Regions from separate parts of the Rhizobium gallicum bv. gallicum R602sp genome, predicted to be linked through region 3. Evidence: predicted binding sites of a transcription regulator. Region 3 holds the regulator's gene; each other region holds the start of a gene.
The links. The regulator LexA, encoded in region 3, represses DNA repair genes until DNA is damaged. The targets are predictions, from matches to a motif close to TGTTCNNNNTGTGTTCNG.
Positions count from the first base shown of each region.

Region 1 (5,713 bases), 860 kb from region 3:
TTAAGCCGAAGCCGCCGTTTGAAGTCATCTGTCACGGCGATTTTGCACCGTACAACGTCGTCATGCGCGACGGCAAAGCGATAGGCATCATCGATTTCGAAGCGGCACATCCCGGTCCGAGGCTCTGGGATATCGCCTATGCTGTCTATCGATGGGCGCCGCTGTCGAGACATATCGCGGTAGAGAGCATCGTCACGATAGAAACGCAGATCAACCGGGCGCGGGACTTCCTCGACGGTTACGGCTTGCCAGCCGATGAACGCGCCGCTTTGCCCGATCTTGTCATCGAGCGTTTGAAGGGGCTTGTCGCTTTCATGGAAGCGGAAGAGGCGCGGGGATCGGAAAAATACCGCAAGGATATCGAAGACGGCCACCATCGGCTTTTTCGCGATGACATCGGCTACATCCGCGGTCATCGGGCTCAGATCGCGGCCGGTATCATGGCCAATTGATTGAGCCGGCAGCACGCCGAAGCGGTGAATCCTGCCACAAAGCCGCCGCTTGATTGTCGGCAGATCGCCTTCCTATTGCCGCACCGAAAACGCCTGAGAGTCACATTGTCGCCGGATCGTTCCTCAACCCTAACCGGCGGCCAAGGCACTATGTCGCCGTCCATGCCACCACAGAGGAATGAATATGATCACACGTTTTACCCCTGTTGCATCGTTGACCGCTGCAGCTCTCAGCTTGATGTTTTTCAGCAGCCCCGCGTCCGCACAGCAGGCAGCTCCAGCGCAGCAACCGGTTCAAGCGCAACCAGAAGGCAAAGGCGCGGCCGCAGCCGTCAGCGATCAGAAAATCGAGGCCTTTGCGGTCGCCTATCTTCAGGTTGACCAGGTTAGGCAGGAATACTCGGCCAAGATCGGAGCAACACAGGACACGGCAGCCAAGCAACAGCTGCAGACTGAAGCCAGTAAGCAAATGGTACAGGCCGTGGAAGCCTCTCCAGGCATCTCGCTGGATGAGTACAACTCAATTCTAACCGCCGCGCAGAACGATCCGGCGCTCGTCAAGAGAGTTCAGGAAAAGCTCCAGGAATCTGCGCCCGCGCAGCCGGCGCAGCCGGCGCCCGCGACGCAGCAGTAAGCTGGGCGCCGGGACTGCACTTGTGCTGTTCTGGTTCCATTGAAGCGGTCCGAATGACCGCTTCAATCATCGCGTGCGAACGCATGATGCTGCTTCTATGAACGGCAATATAGAGTTCGGTCTCATGGAAGCTCGGTCTCGTGGACAGGTTTGCAGCGGCAGCAGTTACTCTTCCAGCATTTCGTCCATCGTGGCGCCTTCGGTTCCGTTCTTCTTCAACGGCCGGAAGCTCATGCGGTGAAGCGAGCAGGGGCCATGCCGCTCGATGCCGGCGCGGTGCTGCGCCGTGCCATAACCCACATGCGCGGCAAAGCCGTAATCGGGGAAGACGGCATCTGCACGGGCCATCATCCGGTCGCGGGTCACCTTGGCAACGATAGAGGCGGCGGCGATGGAGACCGAGCGGGCATCGCCCTTGACCACCGCTTGGCCCGGGCACTCCAGCCCCGGCGGTACGTCGAGGCCATCGGTCAGTACATAGCTTGCAGGAATAGCAAGGCCGCAGATTGCCCGGCGCATGGCGTCGAGGCTCGCCTTGCGGATATCCGTGAGGTCGATGTGTGTTGAACTCGACGATGCGATGGAAACCGTCGCGGTAGCGAGGATCTGGGCGAAAAGTTGTTCGCGCCGTTGCGCCGAAAGCTGCTTGGAATCGTTCAGCCCGTCCGGGATACGCCTGGGATCAAGAATGACGGCAGCGGCGACGACAGGTCCGGCCAAAGGGCCGCGCCCTGCTTCATCGGCGCCAGCGACCGGCCAGTGACCGGCCTTGCGTGCCTTCAGTTCCAGCTTGAAGTCCGGGACGAGCGGCACCTCTTCGAAAAGCAGAGGAGAATCGGGTGACGTGCGAGGTTTCATGCGGCTGAACCTCGCACGCCAACCCGATTTCCTGCAAGCCCCCGGATCAGGGCGGCGCACCGGGGGCTCAGGCCGCAAAACGGGCAGGGGAGCCGTTTGCGGCGGCAAGAAGCCAGGGCGGCGGCCTCCTGCGGGGTAACTCGTTATGGCATTCCCCGGGCGGCCTCAGGCAACACCCGCGCCCGGACGGGCTGCTAAAGCAGCGAAAGCTGCACGCCGCTGCCATCCGGCGGCACGAAAAGATCATCGCGAAGCGGCATGCTGCGCCTTGTCATGCCGAGCCGTTTCGTCGCCATCTCGAAGCGGCGGGCGAGCTGCCAGGCATAGGGGCCGGCGCCTTTCATGCGCTTGCCGAATTCTGCGTCGTAGTCCTTGCCGCCGCGCATCGAGCGGACCAGCGACATCACGTGCCGGTAGCGATCCGGATAGTTCTGCAGCAGCCAGTCGCGGAAAAGCGGCGCGACTTCCAGCGGCAGGCGCAGGATCACGTAGCCCGCCTCCAGCGCACCGGCAACCTTTGCCGCGTCGAGAATGCGTTCCAGCTCGTGGTCGTTCAGCGCGGGGATCATCGGAGCGGCCATCACCGAGGTCGGGATGCCCGCCTCTGTCAGGGCCTGGATCGCCTCCAGCCGGCGCGGCGGCGTTGCGGCGCGCGGTTCCATCGCACGAGCGAGCTTGCGGTCGAGCGTGGTCAGCGAAAGCGCGGCACGCACAAGGTTCTTGGCTGCCATCTCCTGCAGGATGTCGATATCGCGCAGAATCAGCGCCGACTTGGTAACGATCGAGACCGGATGGTTCGCCTTGTTCAGCACTTCGAGGATCTGCCGCATGATACGCCATTCCTTCTCGATCGGCTGGTAGGGATCGGTATTGGTTCCGATGGCGATGACCCGCGGCTTGTAGCCGGGCCTCGCGAGCTCGCGCTCCAAAAGTTTGGCCGCATCCGGTTTGGCAAACAGCCTGGCTTCGAAATCGAGGCCCGCCGAAAGCCCCATATAGGCATGCGTCGGCCGGGCGAAGCAGTAGATGCAGCCGTGTTCGCAGCCGCGATAGGGATTGATCGAACGGTCGAACGGAACGTCCGGCGACTCGTTGCGGGTAATCGCCGTGCGCGGCTTTTCGATCTGCACTTCGGTCTTGAAGGGGGGCAGTTCTTCCAGCGTTTGCCAGCCGTCGTCGAAGGCCTCGCGGTGCATCGGCTCGAAGCGCCCGCTGGGGTTCAGTCCAGCCGCACGGCCGCGGCGCCGGTCGCCCTCGATGCGAAGGCCGGAAGAGGCGATCAACGCTTCGGCAACATCCGCCGTATTGGCAGGCGCAAACGCAGCCTGCCCTGCAAGGGACTGTTCGTTCATTCGGTTCTCCCGGGACAAGGCCATTGCCGTCGTCCGTCTTGATGATTAAATTCCTATCGAGAAAAAGAGAACAATGCAAGAACAAAATGAGGAAAGACATGCTGGCAAATTTTTGTGCGGCGCTTTATAAATAGGCAATGTTGACGGTTGTTTTGGAGTGCCAGGATCAGGAACCTGAGCTGGCGCAGACTTTATCGGTGCTGGTGGCGGGTGCAGTCGAAGGGCTCGTAAGCGACGTGGTCGTGCTCGATCACGGCTCGCGCGATGGTACATCCAGGGTGGCGGACGCGGCTGGGTGCCGGTTCCATTCGCAATGGGATATCAAGGATGTATTTCGCTCGGCCCGCGGCGAGTGGCTACTTTTCGTCGAACCTGGCGCCCGGCCGCAGACTGGTTGGATAGACGAGATCGCCGAATACGTCGCCCTCAACAAAGTTCCGGCGCGTTTCACCGCCTCGCGCGGATACAGGCGCCCGTTTTTCCAGCGTGTAGGCCGGTCGCTGCCGCCGCTGGAACTCGGCCTTCTCCTGTCGAAGAAACACGCGATTGCCGCCGCAAGAAGCGGAATGCGCCTTTCCGAATTTGCCAAGGGGCAGAAGCTGCGCAAGCTTTCCAGCGAACTAATTCCCTCCTGGGTCGCCCGCGCCGCACGATAGCGCGCAAACTTTGCAGCACCCGCGCTAAAGATGGCGCCCGATACGATTTCGCGCTATAATTCAGCCATGGCGCCGCCCGAGCGCCCCCGCTTCTTGGCGGCCGACCATGGAATTGCCGACAGACGGCAGAACAGGTCACAGCGGAAGTCTCCTCTTCTGCCGGGTTTCCGGCGAAAGGAGGTGCGTCATGAAACGCAATATGATCCGCGGCCTGCTGGCCGTCATATTGACGACATTGGTGATCGCGCATCCGCATTCGGCAGCATCGCAGATGATGCGCAGTTGCGCAGGCCGATCCGAGGTCGTCGAGTTCCTGGACAAGAACTTCGCCGAAAAGCTCACCGCGGTCGGACTGATCAACCAGAACGCCATTCTTGAGGTCTATGCCGCCAAGAGCGGCACCTGGACACTCATCATTACGGATGTTCACGGCGTCAGCTGCTTCCTGCTGTCGGGTGACAGCTGGGAAACGATACCCACTCTGCCGGGCTTGGATACATAGCGAACCCAGGCTGCTGCCATGGCGCATCCTGGGCAGCAGCGCGCCTTCTACTTCCCCATGCCGCGCTTCATGTGCTCGTCGAGCCGCGGCATGATCTCCACGAAATTGCAGGGCATGTGGCGGTAGTCAAGCTGCGCCTTCAAGATGCCGTCCCAGGCGTCCTTGCAGGCGCCAGGCGAGCCCGGGAGCACGAAGATGAAGGTCGCCTTGGCAACCCCTGCCGTTGCCCGCGATTGGATCGTCGACGTGCCGATCTTGTCGTAGGAGACGCGGTGGAAGACTGCCGAGAAGCCGTCCATGCGCTTCTCGAACAGCGGCTCCAGCGCCTCGGGCGTGACGTCGCGGCCGGTCAGGCCGGTGCCGCCGGTGGTGATCACGACGTCGATGCCGTGCGTCTCCGTCCAGGCGTTGACCTGGGCAGCGATCGCCACCTTGTCGTCGCGCACGATGGCGCGGTCCATCAGCTTGTGGCCGGCCTCGGCGATGCGCGCCACAAGTGTGTCGCCGGATTTGTCGTTCTCCAGCGTGCGCGTGTCCGAAACCGTCAGAACGGCGATGCCGACGGGAATGAACGGCCGCTGTTCGTCGATACCTGCCATCACCTGTCTCCCGAAAGCGTTTCCGTCGCCTGGAAATACCAGTCCGGCCGTTCTCTGTGAAGCTTTGCCGCGGCCGCTCGGGCTGTTTCAATCGAGCCGAAGATGCCGAAACAGGTTGCGCCGGAGCCGGACATGCGGACAAGTCTTGCGCCTGCGTCCTTCAATGCGGCCGACACATCTTCGATCTCGGGAACAAGCCTGCGGGCAGGCGGCTCGAGATCGTTCCGGTTGGCCCCGATCGCCGCCAGCCAGTCGCTGCCCCGCAAGGCAAGCGGCGGGTTGTTCTTCGCCGTCAGCATCCGGAATATCTCGGGCGTCGAGACCGCCTTCAGCGGATTGGCCAGCACGATCGCAAAAGAGGGCAAGGCAACGGGCTCGATCTGGTCGCCAATCCCGCGCGCAATCAGCGGCCGGTTCGCGAGGCACATGGGAACGTCGGCGCCAAGTCTGAGAGCGATCGCCGACAGCCTCCCGCCGGGCAGGCGGAGGCTCCAAAGCCGCATGAGGCCGCGAAGGGCGGCTGCCGCATCCGCGGAACCGCCCCCGATACCAGAGGCGATCGGAAGGTTTTTTTCGAGATGGATATGGACCGGCGGTGCATGGTCGCCCTGCGCCAGCGCTGCCTGGCGAAGCATGTCGCGCGCCTTGAGCACCAGATTG
Region 1 is NZ_CP006877.1:936,497-942,209, forward strand. Features, by position in the region: gene RGR602_RS04590 (phosphotransferase) at 1-452, shown strand, start outside; gene RGR602_RS04595 (DUF4168 domain-containing protein) at 637-1,086, shown strand; gene RGR602_RS04600 (ribonuclease HII) at 1,252-1,944, opposite strand; gene RGR602_RS04605 (PA0069 family radical SAM protein) at 2,139-3,296, opposite strand; gene RGR602_RS04610 (glycosyl transferase) at 3,434-3,952, shown strand; gene RGR602_RS04615 (hypothetical protein) at 4,140-4,454, shown strand; gene moaB (molybdenum cofactor biosynthesis protein B) at 4,502-5,053, opposite strand; gene RGR602_RS04625 (4-(cytidine 5'-diphospho)-2-C-methyl-D-erythritol kinase) at 5,053-5,713, opposite strand, start outside.
Region 1: RGR602_RS04605 (PA0069 family radical SAM protein) is a predicted target of LexA. The motif match lies at 3,363-3,380, and genes of this name have one in related genera.

Region 2 (5,713 bases), 310 kb from region 3:
CGCCTTGTTCCCGCCATCATCGAAGCATCGCATGACGACAACGGAATCATCTGGCCGGCTTCTGTTGCGCCGTTCGATGCGCTCGTGATCAACATGAAGGCGGGCGATGCCGCTTGCGATGCAGCTTGCGAGAAGATCTACGCGGCGCTTTCGAAGGCCGGCAAGGACGTGCTCTATGACGATACCGATGATCGCGCCGGAACGAAATTCGCCACTGCCGACCTGATCGGCATACCGATGCAGATCATCGCCGGCCCGCGCGCGGTCGCCAACGGCGAAGTGGAACTCAAGGACCGCAAGACCGGTGCCCGCGAAACGATGACGATCGACGCGGCGATCAACAAGCTCTTGGCGTAAGGCCGAACGGAGGCGAAATGGCAGATGCGGCGGTGGACCAGCGGGGTTCGAAATCCGGCCTCGGTCCGGCGGTCAGGCCATTCTCCGCCTTCGAACGCCTTGTGGCGTGGCGTTATCTGCGCGCCCGCCGCAAGGAAGCCTTCATCTCGGTCATCGCCGGCTTTTCCTTCGTCGGCATCATGCTGGGCGTTGCGACGCTGATCATCGTCATGGCCGTCATGAACGGTTTCCGCACCGAGCTGATCTCGCGCATTCTCGGCATCAACGGCCATATGATCGTGCAGCCGGTGGACGGACCTTTTACCGACTATGCGGCATTGACCGACAGGTTCGCGGCGGTGCCCGGCATCAGAATGGCGCTGCCTTTGGTCGAGGGCCAGACGCTGGCGTCGGGCCAGGCGGGTGCCGGAACCGGCGCACTGGTGCGAGGCATCCGCGCCGAAGACCTGACCAAGCTCAAGACGGTTTCCGACAATATCAAGTCCGGAGACCTCGTCGGATTCGCTTCGGGGCAGGGTGTTCTCATCGGTTCGCGCATGGCGGAGCAGCTCGGTCTGCGGGCGGGCGATACCATCACGCTGATTTCACCGGAAGGTGACGTGACGCCGATGGGCATCAATCCGCGCGTCAAATCCTACACCGTTTCCGGCATCTTCGAGATCGGCATGTCGGAATATGACGCGGCGATTATCTATATGCCGCTTGAGGAGGCGCAGCTCTATTTCAATGCCGAGGGCCTCGTTCAGTCGATCGAGCTCTTCGCCAACAATCCCGACGATATCGACAATCTCCGCCCCAAGGTGGAGGAAGCGGCAGGCCGTCAGATCGCCATCACCGATTGGCGCCAGCGCAACCAGACCTTCTTCTCCGCCCTGCAGGTGGAGCGCAACGTGATGTTCATGATCCTGACGCTGATCGTTCTGGTCGCGGCGCTGAACATCATCTCCGGCCTGATCATGCTGGTGAAGGACAAGGGCAGCGATATCGCGATCCTGCGCACCATGGGCGCGACGTCCGGCGCCATCATGCGCATCTTCTTCATGACCGGTGCTGCGATCGGCATCGTCGGCACTATTGCCGGCGTGCTGCTCGGCGTCGTCGTCTGCATCAACATCGAGTCGATCCGCCAGTTCTTCTCCTGGGTCACGGGCACCGTGCTCTTCAATCCGCAACTCTATTTCCTGAGCCAGCTGCCGGCCGAGATGAGTCTCGGCGAGACGGTCTCTGTCGTCGTCATGGCGCTGGCGCTCTCCTTTCTCGCGACCATTTTCCCAGCCTGGCGGGCCTCGCGGCTCGATCCGGTGCAGGCGCTCCGCTATGAATAAGGAATGCTGATTTCAATGAAACGGAACGTCGTTCTCAAGCTTACCGGCGTCGAGCGTCACTATGGCCAGGGCGATACCGTGCTCACCATTCTGAAGGGCGCAGATTTTACCCTCCACAGCGGCGAGATCGTCGCCCTGGTCGCTCCTTCGGGCACCGGCAAATCGACGCTGCTGCATGTCGCGGGCCTGCTGGAGCATCCGGACGGCGGCGAAGTCACCGTCAACGGCCAAGTCTGCGAAGGGCTGACCGACGAGAAGCGCACGGCGATCCGCCGCAGCGAGATTGGCTTCGTCTACCAGTTCCACCACCTCCTTCCGGAGTTTTCGGCCCTCGAGAACATCATGATGCCGCAGATGATTGCCGGTCTGCCGCGAAACGAGGCGGGCGAACGCGCAAAGCAGCTGCTCGACTATATGCGCATCGGCCACCGCGCCAGCCATCGTCCCGGCGAGCTTTCGGGCGGCGAGCAGCAGCGGGTCGCGATTGCGCGCGCGGTTGCCAATGCGCCGACCGTGCTTCTCGCCGACGAGCCGACCGGAAACCTCGATCCCGAGACCGCGAGCTACGTGTTCGATGCGCTGGAGGCGCTCGTCCGCCAGTCCGGTCTTGCAGCGCTGATCGCCACTCATAACCACGAACTTGCTGGCCGCATGGACCGTCGCGTGACCATCAGCGACGGTAAGGTTGTCGAGTTCTGATTAGGGGCGGATGAGGCCGCCTCGGTAATCCAGCTCGTAGGCTCTCCGCTCTGCAACGATGATCATTTCCCGTCCGCTGAAGTGATCGCAATCGCCGGTGCTGTGGTCGGCATAAAAGCCGAAGGCATGCTCGAATTCCATGCCTCCCAGGAAGCGACCGTATTCGGCATACATCGTCGAAAGCGCGGCTTTGATGACCGCACCTGCCTTTTCCCCATCGATCAGCGTCGGCTCGACAATGCGGCCGAAATAGTTCATCACCCAGACGGGCTCGCCGCCCAGCCACACGACTTCTTGTCCGGCGAAATCCGTTCCGCCGAAATAGCTGTCGAGATAGCGCCATTCTCCGCGCGCGTAGCCGATGTCGTGCGATCCGCTGCGGCAGGCGTCTAGCCTTCTTCCGCCGCCGACATAGGTATTTGCCTTCGCTTCGACGACGAAGCCGTTCAATGCAGCAAGATTCATGGCTCTCGGCCTCCCGCTCCGAAGCTCTCCCAAAAACACATGCCTGTAAAGAACAAAATGAGAACTGGCGACTATCGGCCGCAGATCGATTGACCGGTTTCGTCGCTCCACTGCTCGATGGTGATCACGCGTGGCGCGGCTTTCACGTCCTTTCCGTTCTTCTTCAACTCGCCGGTCAGCGCATTGTAGTCGCATGAACCGCCGGCATTGGGATCGAGCGTGTCGTAGTGATTGCGGGTGTAGCCGGCGACAACGAATTGTTTGTTGCGGTAGGCAAGCGTCAGCGTCAGATCCCAGCGCTCGCGGCCGATCGCGCTGTTTTGGGAATGGACTGCAATGGAGGATTTGCCGGCAGCCTTGATCGTGGGCTCTTGGCCGAAAACGCCGTCTGCATCCGTGCTGCCCCAGATCTTGCTGGGCGCGCTTGCCGAAAGCCTGAGAAGTTCGTGGTCGGCGTCACGCAGATAGATGTAGATGCCGATCTGCTCTTTTCTCTCCGCATCGGCCGGTGCGACCAGGATAGCCAGATCCAGCTTTCCGTCGCCATTCCAGTCTCCCGTCGCGCCATCGACGATGGCGCCAGGGTCTATGTCCGCAGCTAACGTCGCCGTTGCGCCGACAATGGCGATGAATGCGATGACAGCCCTCATAATTCTCCTCCGGTTCCGCCGTTAACTATGCGCAAGTGATTCCTGTTGACAACAGAACAATAGAGGAACAAATTGGAAACATAACGAGTAAAGGAGAGCCAGATGACTGACATGATCCGTGATATCGCAGCATTCACCTCCATTGCAATGTTCGTTGGGAGCTTTTCGTTGATCCTCATGGCACTGTAAGTTTTCAGGGGACCGCATCGCTTTCATGCGGTCCGCACAAGGGACTGCTTCTGGACATCGCTGTCATCAACACCGACAATGCAAACCGATTCATTCGGGCGATTGGAAGGGTATGAAATGGCGGATGCGGAGAGCGGCTTTGTCGGCGGTACGCCGGGTTTCGTGCACCTGCGTGTCCACTCGGCTTATTCGCTCCTTGAGGGCGCGCTGCCGCTGAAGAAGATCCTTTACAAGGCATCAGGCGATAGCCAGCCGGCGATCGCCATCACCGACACCAACAATCTGTTCGTCGCTCTCGAATTTTCGCAAAAGGCGATGGAAGAGGGGCTACAGCCGATCATCGGGTGCCAGCTGTCGATCGATATGGACGGCCTGGAGACAGAAAGGCGCGGCGGTCAGCAGGCGCTGGCCAAGCTGCCCTCCATCGTCGTGCTTGCCGCGACCGCGGCAGGCTACGAGCGGCTCGTCGATCTCGTCAGCCGCGCTTATCTCGGCGGCGAAGACAACCAGGCGGTCCATATCAGGGCATCCTGGCTGGAAGAGGCCGGAACCGAAGGGCTGATCGCGCTGACGGGTGCGCTTGGCGGCCCCGTCGATGTGGCACTGAAGCAGGGGCATGCCGCGCAGGCGCAAACCCGGCTGCTTGCTCTGAAGCGGCTCTTCCCAGACCGGCTCTATGTCGAGTTGCAGCGCCACGGAACCTATGACAAGCGCCATGAGCAGAAGGTCGTGGGGCTTGCGTATGAGCACGATCTGCCGTTGGTGGCGACCAACGAGGCCTTCTTCCCGACGCGCGACGATTATGATGCCCATGATGCGCTGATGGCCGTTGCCCATAACGCCATCGTCTCGGACGACAGCCGCTTCCGCCTGACGCCGGACCACTATTTGAAGAGCCGCGCCGAGATGGCGAAACTCTTTGCCGATCTGCCGGAAGCGCTGCAAAACACGGTCGAGATCGCCCGCCGCTGCTCCTTCGTACTGAAGACCCGTAAGCCCATCCTGCCGCGCTTTACCGGCGCCACCGACGATCCCGAGGAGGCCGAACGCGCCGAGGCGCTGGAACTCCGCCGGCAGGCGGAGGAGGGCCTCGACATGCGCCTTTCGACGCTCGGCATGTCGCCCGGCTATGAGGAGAAGGATTACCGCGAACGGCTGGAATTCGAACTCAGCGTCATCGAGCGCATGCGGTTTCCGGGCTACTTCCTGATCGTTGCGGACTTCATCAAATGGGCAAAGCAGCATGATATCCCTGTTGGCCCCGGCCGCGGTTCCGGTGCAGGCTCGCTCGTCGCCTATGCGCTGACGATCACCGACGTCGACCCGTTGCGCTTTTCGCTGCTCTTCGAACGCTTCCTCAATCCGGAACGCGTCTCGATGCCCGACTTCGACATCGACTTCTGCCAGGACCGCCGCGAAGAGGTGATCCGCTACGTGCAGCAGAAATACGGCCGCGCACAGGTGGCGCAGATTATCACCTTCGGTTCGCTGCAGGCGCGCGCTGCCCTCCGCGACGTCGGCCGTGTGCTGGAAATGCCTTACGGCCAGGTCGACAAGATCTGCAAGCTGGTGCCGAACAATCCGGCCAATCCGACGCCGCTCTCCAAGGCGATCGAGGAGGAGCCGAAGCTTCAGGAGGAGGCAGCGAAGGAGCCCGTCGTGGCGCGCCTGCTCGATATCGCCCAGAAAATCGAGGGCCTTTACCGCCACGCCTCGACGCACGCCGCCGGCATCGTCATCGGCGACCGGCCGCTCTCGAAGCTGGTTCCGATGTATCGCGACCCCCGCTCCGATATGCCGGTCACCCAGTTCAATATGAAGTGGGTCGAGCAGGCCGGCCTCGTAAAGTTCGACTTCCTCGGCCTGAAAACGCTGACGGTACTGAAAGTTGCGGTCGATTTCGTGGCCAAACGCGGCATCAAGGTGGACCTCGCCGCGATCCCGCTCGATGACAAGAAAACCTACGAGATGCTCTCTCGCGGCGAAACGGTCGGCGTGTTCCAGGTGGAAAGTGCCGGCATGCGCAAG
Region 2 is NZ_CP006877.1:1,494,915-1,500,627, forward strand. Features, by position in the region: gene proS (proline--tRNA ligase) at 1-357, shown strand, start outside; gene RGR602_RS07355 (lipoprotein-releasing ABC transporter permease subunit) at 375-1,682, shown strand; gene RGR602_RS07360 (ABC transporter ATP-binding protein) at 1,698-2,381, shown strand; gene RGR602_RS07365 (DUF5680 domain-containing protein) at 2,382-2,846, opposite strand; gene RGR602_RS07370 (hypothetical protein) at 2,918-3,496, opposite strand; gene dnaE (DNA polymerase III subunit alpha) at 3,803-5,713, shown strand, end outside.
Region 2: dnaE (DNA polymerase III subunit alpha) is a predicted target of LexA. The motif match lies at 3,549-3,566, and genes of this name have one in related genera.

Region 3 (5,713 bases):
TCGTCGGTACGGGCCAAAGAAGCCAACGTGATGATGACGGCGACAAAGGAAAGCGCCAGCTATTCGGCAACCGTCGTGCACGAGGCGGTCGCTGCGATGGAGGAGATCGAGACATCATCTGCACAGATCGGCGAGATCATCAACGTCATCGACGAAATCGCCTTCCAGACCAACCTGCTCGCGCTCAATGCCGGCGTGGAAGCCGCCCGCGCCGGCGAGGCCGGAAAGGGTTTTGCGGTGGTTGCACAGGAAGTGCGCGACCTTGCCAGCCGCTCCGCCAATCTGGCAAAGGAAATCAAGCAGCTGATCGAGACGTCTTCCAGCCAGGTTTCGGCCGGCGTTGCCTTGGTCAACCGCACCGGTGAAGCGCTCGGCAATATCGATCAGCAGGTTCTGAAGGTGACCGCGTTGATCGAGTCGATCGTGCGTTCCTCTGCCGAACAAACGACCGCTCTCCTGGAAGTCAACGCCGCCGTCAACACTATGGACAGCGTCACGCAGCAGAACGCGGCGATGGTTGAACAGACAAATGCCGCCTGCCGCGAACTCGGTGACGAGGCGATACACCTCAATCACCTGCTGGCCCGCTTCCTTCTCGATGACGTAACGACGTCCGCCGCAACGCGGTCGTACTCAAGCCAAAGGATGGCGCTCGCCGGTTGACGGCGGGCACCTTCGGCCAGGATCACTCCGCCTTGGCGACGGCGTCGAGGGCCAACAGCTTTTCCAGAAGCCGCGGCATGTCGTTCAAGTACACCATATTGGGGCCGTCGCAGGGGGCATTGTCCGGATCCTGGTGGGTCTCGATGAAGACACCTGCAACTCCGACCGCAACCGCCGCCCGCGCCAGCGTCTCGACGAACTGGCGCTCCCCGCCCGACGTCGTGCCCTGGCCACCTGGCTGTTGTACGGAATGGGTCGCATCGAAAATGACCGGAGCCCCCATGGCCGCCATGATCGGCAGCGAGCGCATGTCCGAGACCAGCGTATTGTAACCGAAGGACGCGCCACGCTCACAAAGCAGAACGTTCGGGTTGCCGCTCTGATTTAGCTTGGCGAGAACATTCTTCATGTCCCAGGGAGCGAGAAACTGGCCCTTCTTGACATTGATGACACGGCCGGTCTTCGCGGCTGCCACAAGCAGGTCCGTCTGACGGGAGAGGAAGGCCGGGATCTGCAGAACGTCCACGACCTCGGCGACCAGCGCGCATTGCTCTTCCGAATGGATATCTGTCAGAACCGGAATGCCGAGTTCCTTCTTGAGGTCGGCGAAGACTTTCAAGCCCTTCTCTAGACCGATACCGCGTTTGCTCGACAGCGAAGAGCGGTTCGCCTTGTCGAAGGAGGTCTTGTAGACGAGCCCGATGCCAAGCTTGCCGCAAAGCTCCTTGAGCGTGCCAGCAACCATGAAGGCATGGTCGCGGCTCTCCATTTCGCATGCGCCGGCGATCAGCGACAGCCTGCCACTGTTGGAAAATACGACGCGGCCGGCACCTTCGCCGACTGCGACTTCGGAATTCGTATTGCTCATCGGGTCTCCTCGAAGGCGAAGATCGCGCCTTGGCCGGGCGCAGGCTTCACCAGGACTCTGTTGTTCTTGCGTGTATAGGGCATCCCGTTATCAGCCAAAAGCGCTTCTGTCACGGCAAGATCGGTGGTGCGGAAAACGATAGCGCTGCCTCTCAGACCCTTATCCACGGTTAACGGCACCGAATCGAAATAAGCCTCCACCCCTTCCGGCGACAGCAGACTGATCCTGACATTCGCTGCCGCGATCGCCACGCCAAACGGTGTCCGCTCAATTTCTGTCGTAGACACGGCCAACTGAAGGAACGAGCCGAAGGCTTCAGGCTCGGGCGCGCTTAGCACCATCTCCGAGATACCGGTTGCACCGTTCGCGTGCTTTTCTAACGCGCTCCGATCGGCCGGAGAGGCGTTGATGCGCTGGCAGTCAAACAGGAAGAAATCCGGCGCCCGAAGATCGGCGGCAAACGCAAGCTTGAAAGTGCCTGTCGATTGCGACCCGTCCGGCATCTTGATCAGGCGCGAAAACTCCAGCATGGCGCCGCCGCTCTTTCTCGCACGCACGAAATGAGCATGATCGGCGTCCGCGTCGTCCGTGCTGAATGCTGCCGCAGAGAATCCGTCATTGCCGCACCGGAAACGAAAGGCCTGGTCGCGCGCCACAAACACGTTTCCGTGCCGCACTGATTCTTCACATTCTTTCGCACTCGCGACGCCAAGCGGCTCGAGGTAGGTCTTGTCGGCGAAAAAAACGCAAGCATTCACTGTGCCGAAAGGATGACGGCCCTCGGCGGCAACCGTGAACCCCAGTCGTCCCAGCCGCTCCCGCGCGAGATCGATGTTGGTGACCGGTAGAACAAGATGATCCAACGGATGCTGCATGGCGCCAGGTCTCCATTTCCTGTGCTGAAGATGTGTGCCGCTACGTGGTCAATGCAAGCTGAAAGCGATGATCCGGCAAACAAAGTTTCCGAAAATGACCGGTATTGGGACGAAGTTTTACGAAAATTTAGGTACTTGCGGAACACATATGGAACATATAGTGTCTGTTCTGGCTTTGTTTCACGAATTTGGGGTTAAACTTCGATGCTGACACGCAAACAACAGGAGCTTCTCCTCTTCATTCATGAGCGTATGAAGGAATCCGGCGTTCCGCCATCCTTCGACGAAATGAAGGATGCACTGGATCTCGCGTCCAAATCCGGCATCCACCGGCTGATTACCGCTCTGGAAGAGCGCGGTTTCATTCGTCGCCTACCGAACCGCGCCCGCGCGCTTGAAGTGATCAAGCTGCCGGAAGCCTACAGCCCGAGCATGCAGCCCCGCCGCGGCTTTTCGCCGAGCGTCATCGAGGGCAGCCTCGGCAAGCCGCAGCCTGCTGCCGCCGCGCCGAAGCCGGCGAACGAAGACAATAACAGCTCTATTTCGGTTCCCGTCATGGGCCGCATTGCGGCAGGCGTGCCGATCTCGGCGATCCAGAACAACACGCACGACATCAACGTTCCGGCCGATATGCTCGGCTCCGGCGAACACTATGCGCTTGAGGTCAAGGGCGATTCGATGATCGATGCTGGCATCTTCGATGGCGACACGGTCATCATCCGCAACACCAGCACCGCCAATCCCGGCGACATTGTCGTGGCACTGGTCGATGACGAGGAAGCGACGCTGAAGCGGTTCCGCCGCAAGGGTGCGTCCATCGCGCTTGAAGCGGCGAACCCGGCCTACGAAACGCGCATCTTTGGACCGGATCGCGTGAAGGTTCAGGGTAAGCTCGTCGGCCTTATCCGCCGCTACCATTGACTGGCAGCGCGTCGCCGGCAAAGGCGCCGGCGCGCCAAGCTCTACGGGCAATCGAGTTTCTCGAAGGCAGTTGTTCAAAGCACGGTTCGACGGCGCCGGTTTTCCGCGAGGTTTCATCCGCGAAATGCACTGCGCCATTGGCAGGCGCCGAACCGCAACCTTGCCCGCGTGACGGACGATGTCCGCGGCATCGCAAGCCGGGCGTGGCACCGTTTCGCATCGCATTGCTTACCTCTTCCTGCTGCCGCGATGAAAAGTTTGCATCCCCCGTCTTTTCGCGGGTCGCAGCGCGCCTCACGGCTGCGATCGGTCAAAGCCAAAGCGCTGAGCATGGCCATATGATCGAAGAAGGCGGCGAAAGATTCGTGCCGGACGCAAACCAGATCGCCGCCCAAGCTCGAAAAAACCGTCGCAATGCGCAGGCGCGTGCCCTGAGCGGCTCCTTCGCTCGCCATTTGCAGGCCGAAAGCCGGTATGCATCCACAATGACTGATCTGTGGCTATTGGGGTGAACGGTGGCTATTGACGGGCGAGCGCTGTCCTGTTGCCGAAGGCTCCTTCCCGCATTCCAAAAGCGCAAGCCGGGAAGCTCGCAAACTGCTTGTCCGCGACATCTACAGAAGCGGAAATGCGCAGCTCAGCCGTTTTCAACTCCGGCATGCACCCAGCATGCCGACAGCCTATGAATACAACCAGAATGCAGCCCTGAGGGCGTTTCAGCAACAATAATCGATTGAAAAAAGACCAAAAAATTGGATTGCAAAAAGCCGAATTAAATCATTGGCTTCCGCTATGCGCCTCCGGCATCGCAGGAGTGTCCAAAAGTTGATACTGCGATGCACAAAATGGCGCCACGGTAACTTGGCATTGGCGCTCTGATCATATAGCTATCGGAGAGGACGCTTAACCCTATGGCGCTTTTATGGCGCCGCCGCCAGTTTGGAGGATCAGCATGACGGATCAAAGCGCAACAATCAAAATCGGCGACAAAACCGCCAATCTTTCCGTGAAAAGCGGAACGATCGGTCCGGACGTCATCGATATTGGTGCACTCTATAAAAACACCGGTTCCTTCACGTACGATCCTGGTTTCACCTCGACCGCTTCCTGTGAATCGAAGATCACCTATATCGACGGCGATGAAGGCATTCTGCTGCATCGCGGCTACCCGATCGAACAGCTTGCTGAACATGGCGACTTCCTGGAAGTCTGCTATCTACTGCTTTACGGCGAATTGCCGACGGCTGCCCAGAAGAAGGACTTCGACTACCGCGTCACGCATCACACCATGGTGCACGAGCAGATGTCTCGCTTCTTCACCGGCTTCCGCCGCGACGCCCATCCGATGGCCGTCATGTGCGGCTGTGTCGGCGCTCTGTCTGCCTTCTACCACGACTCGACAGACATCACCGATCCGCATCAGCGCATGGTCGCAAGCCTACGCATGATCGCCAAGATGCCGACTATCGCGGCCATGGCCTACAAGTACTATATCGGCCAGCCCTTCGTTTATCCGAAGAACGATCTCGACTACGCCTCGAACTTCCTGCGCATGTGCTTCGCGGTCCCGTGCGAAGAATATGTCGTGAACCCGGTCCTCTCGCGCGCCATGGACCGTATCTTCATCCTGCACGCCGATCACGAGCAGAACGCCTCGACCTCGACAGTTCGTCTCGCCGGCTCTTCGGGCGCCAACCCGTTCGCATGCATCGCGGCCGGCATTGCCTGCCTTTGGGGCCCGGCTCATGGCGGTGCCAACGAGGCGGCGCTCAACATGCTTTCGGAAATCGGCTCGGTCGAGCGCATTCCGGAATATATTGCCCGCGCCAAGGACAAGAATGACCCGTTCCGCCTGATGGGCTTCGGTCACCGTGTCTACAAGAACTACGATCCGCGCGCCAAGATCATGCAGAAGACGACGCATGAGGTCCTCGCCGAACTCGGTCACAAGGACGATCCGCTTCTCGAAGTCGCGATGGAGCTGGAACGCATCGCGCTGACCGACGAATACTTCATCGAAAAGAAGCTCTACCCGAACATCGACTTCTATTCCGGCATCACGCTGAAGGCGCTGGGCTTCCCCACGACGATGTTTACGGTGCTCTTTGCGTTGGCCCGTACGGTTGGCTGGATCGCCCAGTGGAACGAGATGATCGAGGATCCACAGCAGCGCATCGGCCGCCCGCGCCAGCTCTATATCGGCGAACCGCTGCGCGACTACGTTCCGGTTTCGAAGCGCTAAGCCGCTTCCGCCCGAAAAAACCCGGTCAGAGACGGCCGGGTTTTTTCCTGTCCAGAATGTCGAGAACGATATCCGCCGCTTTCTCGCCCGGCGGCTTTTCCGTCTGCATGCGCTGCCAGACAAGGTCGAAACCTTCGAGCATTG
Region 3 is NZ_CP006877.1:1,799,920-1,805,632, reverse strand. Features, by position in the region: gene RGR602_RS09005 (methyl-accepting chemotaxis protein) at 1-663, shown strand, start outside; gene kdsA (3-deoxy-8-phosphooctulonate synthase) at 686-1,531, opposite strand; gene RGR602_RS08995 (VOC family protein) at 1,528-2,406, opposite strand; gene lexA (transcriptional repressor LexA) at 2,611-3,327, shown strand; gene RGR602_RS37020 (hypothetical protein) at 3,666-3,839, shown strand; gene gltA (citrate synthase) at 4,280-5,569, shown strand; gene lpxB (lipid-A-disaccharide synthase) at 5,595-5,713, opposite strand, start outside.